Algoriphagus machipongonensis: one gene and its partner. The protein of the gene in region 1 interacts with the protein of each later gene in a pairwise test. Links are inferred from orthologs where the notes say so. Each region holds a gene or a part of one and is shown on either strand. Other genes may lie near its edges. The genes, in order: ALPR1_RS07115 and rlmB.

What was found.
Region 2: the proteins of ALPR1_RS07115 (region 1) and rlmB interact in binary tests that used the Escherichia coli proteins (3 or more experiments, as listed by UniProt). The link is inferred for Algoriphagus machipongonensis from one-to-one orthologs.

What each region holds. Positions count from the first base shown.
Region 1 is NZ_CM001023.1:1,640,251-1,643,434, forward strand. Bases 131-2,983 are described here. They hold ALPR1_RS07115 (bifunctional tRNA (adenosine(37)-N6)-threonylcarbamoyltransferase complex ATPase subunit type 1 TsaE/phosphotransferase), read left to right. Parts: upstream 131-1,267; coding sequence 1,268-1,699; downstream 1,700-2,983. Other genes in these bases: porX (T9SS response regulator signal transducer PorX), read left to right, coding at 131-1,262; ALPR1_RS07120 (alanine dehydrogenase), read left to right, coding at 1,689-2,900; ALPR1_RS07125 (response regulator), read right to left, coding at 2,904-2,983. In the rest of the region: more of porX, read left to right, coding at 1-130; more of ALPR1_RS07125, read right to left, coding at 2,984-3,184. UniProt on the Escherichia coli protein: Required for the formation of a threonylcarbamoyl group on adenosine at position 37 (t(6)A37) in tRNAs that read codons beginning with adenine.
Region 2 is NZ_CM001023.1:1,824,740-1,828,069, forward strand. What follows is about bases 1-2,999. They hold rlmB (23S rRNA (guanosine(2251)-2'-O)-methyltransferase RlmB), read right to left. Parts: upstream 1,889-2,999; coding sequence 1,112-1,888; downstream 1-1,111. Other genes in these bases: ALPR1_RS07875 (KpsF/GutQ family sugar-phosphate isomerase), read left to right, coding at 1-10; ALPR1_RS07880 (mannose-1-phosphate guanylyltransferase), read left to right, coding at 19-1,092; ALPR1_RS07890 (GWxTD domain-containing protein), read right to left, coding at 1,861-2,999. Also shown: more of ALPR1_RS07890, read right to left, coding at 3,000-3,096; ALPR1_RS07895 (class I SAM-dependent methyltransferase), read left to right, coding at 3,158-3,330. UniProt on the Escherichia coli protein: Specifically methylates the ribose of guanosine 2251 in 23S rRNA.

The DNA of each region.
Region 1 (3,184 bases):
CAGATTATTTAATCAAACCTCTCAACCCAAATCAGATTTTGCTTTCTGTAAAGAAGTTGTTGCAAAATAAGCAACTGATAGACGAGAAAACAACCCTTAACTATCAGCAAGAGTTTATGAAGATAAGCATGGCCTTTGGGGATGCTCAAGATCATCAAGACTGGACTGATATCTATAAGAAGTTGATTTATTGGGAGATGCAGATTGATGCCACGGAGAATAAAAGCATGATAGAAGTGCTAGAAACTCAAAAAATTGAAGCCAATTCTTCTTTTGCCAGATTTGTAAAAGACAATTATATAGACTGGATGGAGGAAAAAAATAAGGAAAAGCCACTTCTTTCCCATCAAGTATTAAAACAGAAAGTGTTTCCGAAAGTACAGTCAGGAAAACCTTTGTTTTTAATTGTCATCGATAATTTGCGTTTGGATCAATGGGAAGATATTGAGCCGATTTTAGCTCCTTATTTTAATGTTGAAAACAAGGATACCTACTATAGTATTTTGCCTACCACTACCGCATTTGCCAGAAATGCACTTTTTAGTGGGATGATGCCTATGGATATGGCACGGTTTTACCCAAAATTATGGGAGGATGAGGATTCTGATGAAGGGAAAAATAATTTTGAGGAAGATTGGCTAAAGATCAATCTGGATAAGAATAGGATGAATATAAAAGCATCTTATCAAAAAATCCTACAAACGCAGCAAGGGAAAAATGCGGTGGATCAATTTCATCAGCTCATGCAAAATGACTTAAACGTATTGGTGTATAATTTTGTGGATATGATGTCTCATGCGCGAACAGACATGAAAATGATCCGCGAATTGGCGCCGGATGAATCTGCTTACAGGTCTTTAACCAAAAGCTGGTTTGAACACTCTTCTTTATTTGAGTTGTTTAAGAAAATTCATCATGCTGGAGCAGAAGTGATCGTGACTACTGATCATGGGACGAAGCGAGTAAACAAACCTTATCGAATCATAGGTGATAAAAATGTAACCACAAATTTGAGGTACAAACAAGGGAAAAACCTCAATTTTGAAGCAGGAAAAGTCTTTGAAATCAAGAGGCCTGAAGATGCGAAACTTCCAAGACTCAACGTTTCTTCCAGCTATGTTTTTGCTGTAGAGGACTATTTCTTCGCTTATCCGAATAATTACAACTATTATGTCAACTTCTATAAGGATACTTTTCAACATGGAGGTGTATCTTTGGAAGAAATGATCATACCGATTGTTCAGTTGTCACCAAAATCGTAATACGTTTGATTGAGTTGAAATTCGACAAAGCACTCATTTTAGAAGCAGCCAAGAAAATAGTGGAGGAATGTGGGGATGAGAAATTTTGGATATTTCAAGGAGAAATGGGTGCTGGCAAAACCACTTTGATAAAAGCTTTGGGATCCATCTTTAATATCACTGATTCTATTAGTAGCCCCACCTTCGGAATTGTCAATGAATACAGCAATGAAAAGGGGGATGATTTTTACCATTTTGACTTTTATAGGTTAGATGATCCCACGGAAGCATTGGATATTGGAATAGAAGAGTATTTTTATAGCGGAAATTATTGTTGGCTAGAATGGGCAGAAAAAGTTGCTGAATTCCTTCCAGATCAGTATTTTCTCATCAAACTAGAAATTTTGTCAAGGACAGAAAGAAAACTCACCCTTCAACACATCCGAAATGCCAGCTGAATTAAGTGAACTATCGGCAGTAGGTCTGATACCTAAAGAATCCCCTTCAAAAGTCAGGAAAGGGTCAAGAAATCTCACTATTGGGATTCCAAAAGAAATCTCTAGCCAGGAAAAAAGAGTGGTTCTTACGCCCGAGGCAGTTGGGATTTTATCCAATAATGGTCTTCGGGTGGTTTTGGAGGCTGGTGCCGGTACACAAGCAAATTTTTCAGATCAGGACTATTCTGATGCTGGAGCTAAGATCGTTTATTCCAAGAAAGAGGCTTTGGCCTGTGAGATTGTGTTGAAAATTGATGCCCCTTCCCTGGAGGAGCTAGAACACATGAGTCAAAGTGCCTGTTTAATTTCTGCTCTTCAAATAGGTAGGCAAAGTAAGCAGTTTATCGAAATATTAAATTCCAAAAAGATTACCGCTGTAGCGTTTGAATACTTAGAAGATAAGGTAGGAGGAATGCCGGTAGTAAGAGCGATGTCCGAAATTGCAGGAAGTACGGTGATGCAAATTGCAGCAGAATACCTTTCTAGTGCAAATGAGGGCAAAGGGATGATTATGGGAGGAGTGACAGGAGTTCCACCAACTCAAGTGGTAATTATAGGAGCTGGTACTGTAGCAGAATATGCTGCTAGAACCGCCTTAGGCTTAGGCGCCAATATTAAAGTATTTGATAATCATATTTATAAACTGAGAAGGATCAAGCTTTTATTGGGCCAGCAGATCTATACTTCTACGATTGATAATTTCAGTTTGAGTCAGGCTATGGCTGAAGCGGATGTAGTTATTGGTGCGCTTCGTGCTGAGAAAGGCAAAAATAAAATTGTGGTAAGTGAGGAGATGGTTGCCAATATGATGCACGGCAGTGTGATCATTGATGTAGGGATAGATGAGGGAGGTTGCATTGAAACCGCGAAAATGACTTCTCATGATGAACCGGTTTATAAGATTCATGACATTGTACATTACTGCGTTCCCAATATTGCCTCCAGAGTTGCGAGAACAGCTTCTTATTCCCTTAGCAATATCTTTACTCCAATCATCCTTCAAATGTCTGATTTAGGTGGGCCAGAAGAGATGATATTTAATTACAAATGGTTTTTACGAGGAGTTTATACCTACAGAGGAAGTCTGACCAATGCGTATTTGGGTAGGAAATTTGGGTTATCACACAAGGAACTCCAGCTATTACTAGCAGCCCGATATTAAAATTTAGGAAAGTAAATTCTGACGAAGAAGGAATTCTAACTGTTCATTAGCTTTCAGTAAAGCATCTGTAAGCTTTTCGTTTTCTCTTCTTAAAGTATATATCTCAAAAGCGTTTTTTATTACCGTTCTTAAGTAATCTTCTTCCCAAGGTTTAGTTAAGTAATGATATACCTGACCCTTATTGATCGCATCAATAACTGCTTGTATATCAGTATAACCTGTTAATAAAAGTCGTATAGGTTGAGGGTAAATTGGGATAATACTTTCAAGAAATTCTACACCAG
Region 2 (3,330 bases), 180 kb from region 1 along the record:
AATCGTATAAACCCAAAGATGCAGAAGAAACCCTATATAGTAATTATGGCAGGGGGGATTGGCTCCAGATTTTGGCCATATAGCCGAAATGCCTGCCCAAAACAATTTTTAGATATTTTAGGTACAGGCAGGACTTTACTGCAAATGACTTTTGATAGGTATCTGGACGTATCAACTATTGATAAGTTTTTTGTTGTCACCAACCAGAGCTATTTCGATCAAGTACGGGAGCAATTACCCGAACTGGATGAGAGTCAGATTCTCACCGAGCCTCAAAGAAGAAATACTGCTACTTGTATCGCTTATGCGACTTATAAGATTCAGGCTTTAGACCCTGAGGCAAGTATGATTGTGGCTCCAGCAGATCATTTAATAACCCAAGAAAAAAAGTTTCATTCAGCAATCTCGAAATCTTTATTAGCAGCAGAAGTAGAGGGAAGACTGATCACCATGGGGATTAAGCCGAATCGGCCGGAAACAGGCTATGGCTATATCCAATACTTGGAACATGGAGAAGAAGGGGTGCACAAAGTGAAAACTTTTACAGAAAAACCGAATGCAAAACTCGCCAAGACATTTGTTGAAAGCGGTGATTTTGTATGGAATTCGGGAATGTTTATTTGGAAAGCCAAAAGTCTGGTTGCTGCCTATGAAAAGTATATGCCGGATGTTGCGGAGGTTTTTTCTGAAGGGAGAAATCAATTGGGAACCGAAAGAGAACCAGAATTTATTCTCAAAGCTTATTCCTTGCTTAAAAATATCTCCATTGATAATGGGATAATGGAGCAATCAGAAGACGTCTATGTGATTCCTACAGAGTTTGGATGGTCAGATTTGGGTTCCTGGAATAGTCTCTATGAGCTAAAGGAGAAGGATAAGAACAAAAATGTGGTAGAGTCCAATGCGGTGCTCTATGACACGCATAACTCCTACATTAAAGTGGATGGTAATAAGCTTGTCGTAGTGCAGGGACTTGATAATTACTTGATCAATGAGACGGATAATGTCCTCTTGATTTGCAAGCTAGATGCTGAGAATAAGTTTCGGGAATTTGTGGCGAATGCCAAAAAGAAAGGGGAAGACTATGTTTGACTCCCCCTTTTGAATTTTATTATTTTCTGCGCTGCCTCATGGCTTCGTAAATTGCCACGCCTGCAGATACAGAAACATTTAAACTTTCGATTTTACCAAGCATAGGGATATTCACTTTTTCATCAGCAATTCCCATCAACTCATTAGAGATTCCATCTTCTTCAGAACCCATGATCATGGCTACTGGAGAAGCGAAATCTGCTTCATACATATCCTTATCAGACTTTTCAGTGATAGCCACCAAGGTTAAGCCCATCTTTTGTAAGTCTCTGCAGGTATAGAAAAGGTTTTTGACACGAACGACCGGAAGGAAGTTCAATGCTCCAGCAGAAGTTTTAACTGCATCAGAATTGATCTGTGCACTTCCTTTGGATGGAATGACGATCGCATCTATACCTGCGCATTCTGCAGATCGAGCGATGGCGCCAAAGTTTCTTACATCTGTGATTCTATCCAGAATCAACACCAAAGGAGATTTTCCAACCGAAAAGCAACTTTCGATCACATGATCTAAGGAAGCATATTCGATGGAGGAAATATAAGCTACGACCCCTTGGTGATTTTTCCGTGTTACTCGATTTAATTTTGCATCTGGTACACGTACCACAGGCACTGCATTCGCTTTACAAACCTGCAGCAATTCTTTTATTAAATCATTATTCAGCTCTTTTTGAACAAGAACCTTGTCCATTTCTTTTCCGGCATGAATAGCCTCCATGACTGCTCTTGTACCAAAAATAAAATCTTTTTCTGTAGCTCCTTTTTCTATTAGAAAGCCATCCTTCCGCTTCTCCATATGGAAATGTTTTTGAACCAAACAGGCTGATAAGCTCTGGAGCGGTTCAGCGAGTAATAGTGTGGGGTGAGAATATTCTTTACGCGTACAAAAGTAAAGCGAATTTTTGAACTCCCGCTAATTCCTCCGTAAGACCATACCTCTCTATCCAAATAAAAATTTACTTCTGAGGGTGGACCCATTACAATGTAAACCATGCCACGATCCGTTTTCCAACCTTCTTTAAATTCTGTGAAAAGGATATTAGCAAACTCCACCTGTCTGAAATACTCTTTAATCAGCTCCTTAGCAGTGTCTGGATTTCGTGTTAAATTATACCAATATTGATCTAGCGCTTTCTTTTTGTCTTCTGCACTAAGTAAAGTCTCATGTTCTTTTCTGGTGGAAATATAAGTCACCATTTGTACCATTTCATCCCAATCCCTCACTTTAGGAAAAGCCTCATGGGTCGTTTTGATCATAAACCCTGAAGCATCTGAAGTATCCTGCTGCACAAAATAATACCCTTGATTCTCTAAACTTTCCGGAACATTGGTTAAGAAGTCTCCCTGATCAACCACCTCAAGTTCCTTGGGAACAGGGGGAGACTTGGTTTCCATCGGTGGATAAGGGATTTCAAATGACACCGGATAAAAGAATTTATGCAGGCTTGGACCTTTTGGGGAGTTAAAGAGTAAGGATTGTCCTGAGTTAAGGAAGTTCTGGTCAAAAGGGACATCATTTGCGTAATAGGCTCCGAAAGTAGGCTGGTCGTATACAAAGGAACTTTTCAGATCTATATGGTAATAATATTCGTCTCCTTGACGGGTATCAAGAACTGTCAACAAGGCAATAGCAACCTCCTGGCCTTCTGGGATAGTAACGGTTTTTTCAAAATACCAATGCCTATCCGTATCGGCAGTTAAATCGTTCTCGGTTAATAAATTTACTTGATCATCTAATATCTCCTCTTCATAGCTATCCAAGACAGAATAGGAAAAGCTGAACGCGTTAAATGATGGGTTTTCTTCTATTTTTTCCACCACCATCTGCAATTTAAATTCGTTCGAACCTAGTTTAATGGGGATGATTTTAAGGCCTAATCTGGAGTACCTGGAATATCGTAGCGCCTGATTGAGGTTAGAAAGTTTCTTTTGTGGAAAAGCTGAAAAAACGGTCCCTATACTTAATATGGAAAAAAGCAGGAGGAATTTTAGTTTAAGCTTCATGGAATGATCTTATCGGGTTTTGAAAATTAAGCTTACTTTTGCCAAAATAGTAAAATTTTGTATGGCTACCTATACAACGGAAATCGCATCTGATAAGTTAATCAGTGACAATCCTATTCATCAACGATTACTCAAAGCGTACATTGCAGCTCAACCCTGGATTTCAGGTAAATTACTTGAAGTGGGATGTGGAGAAGGCAGGGGAGTAGAAATACTTTTGCCCCATGCTACCGG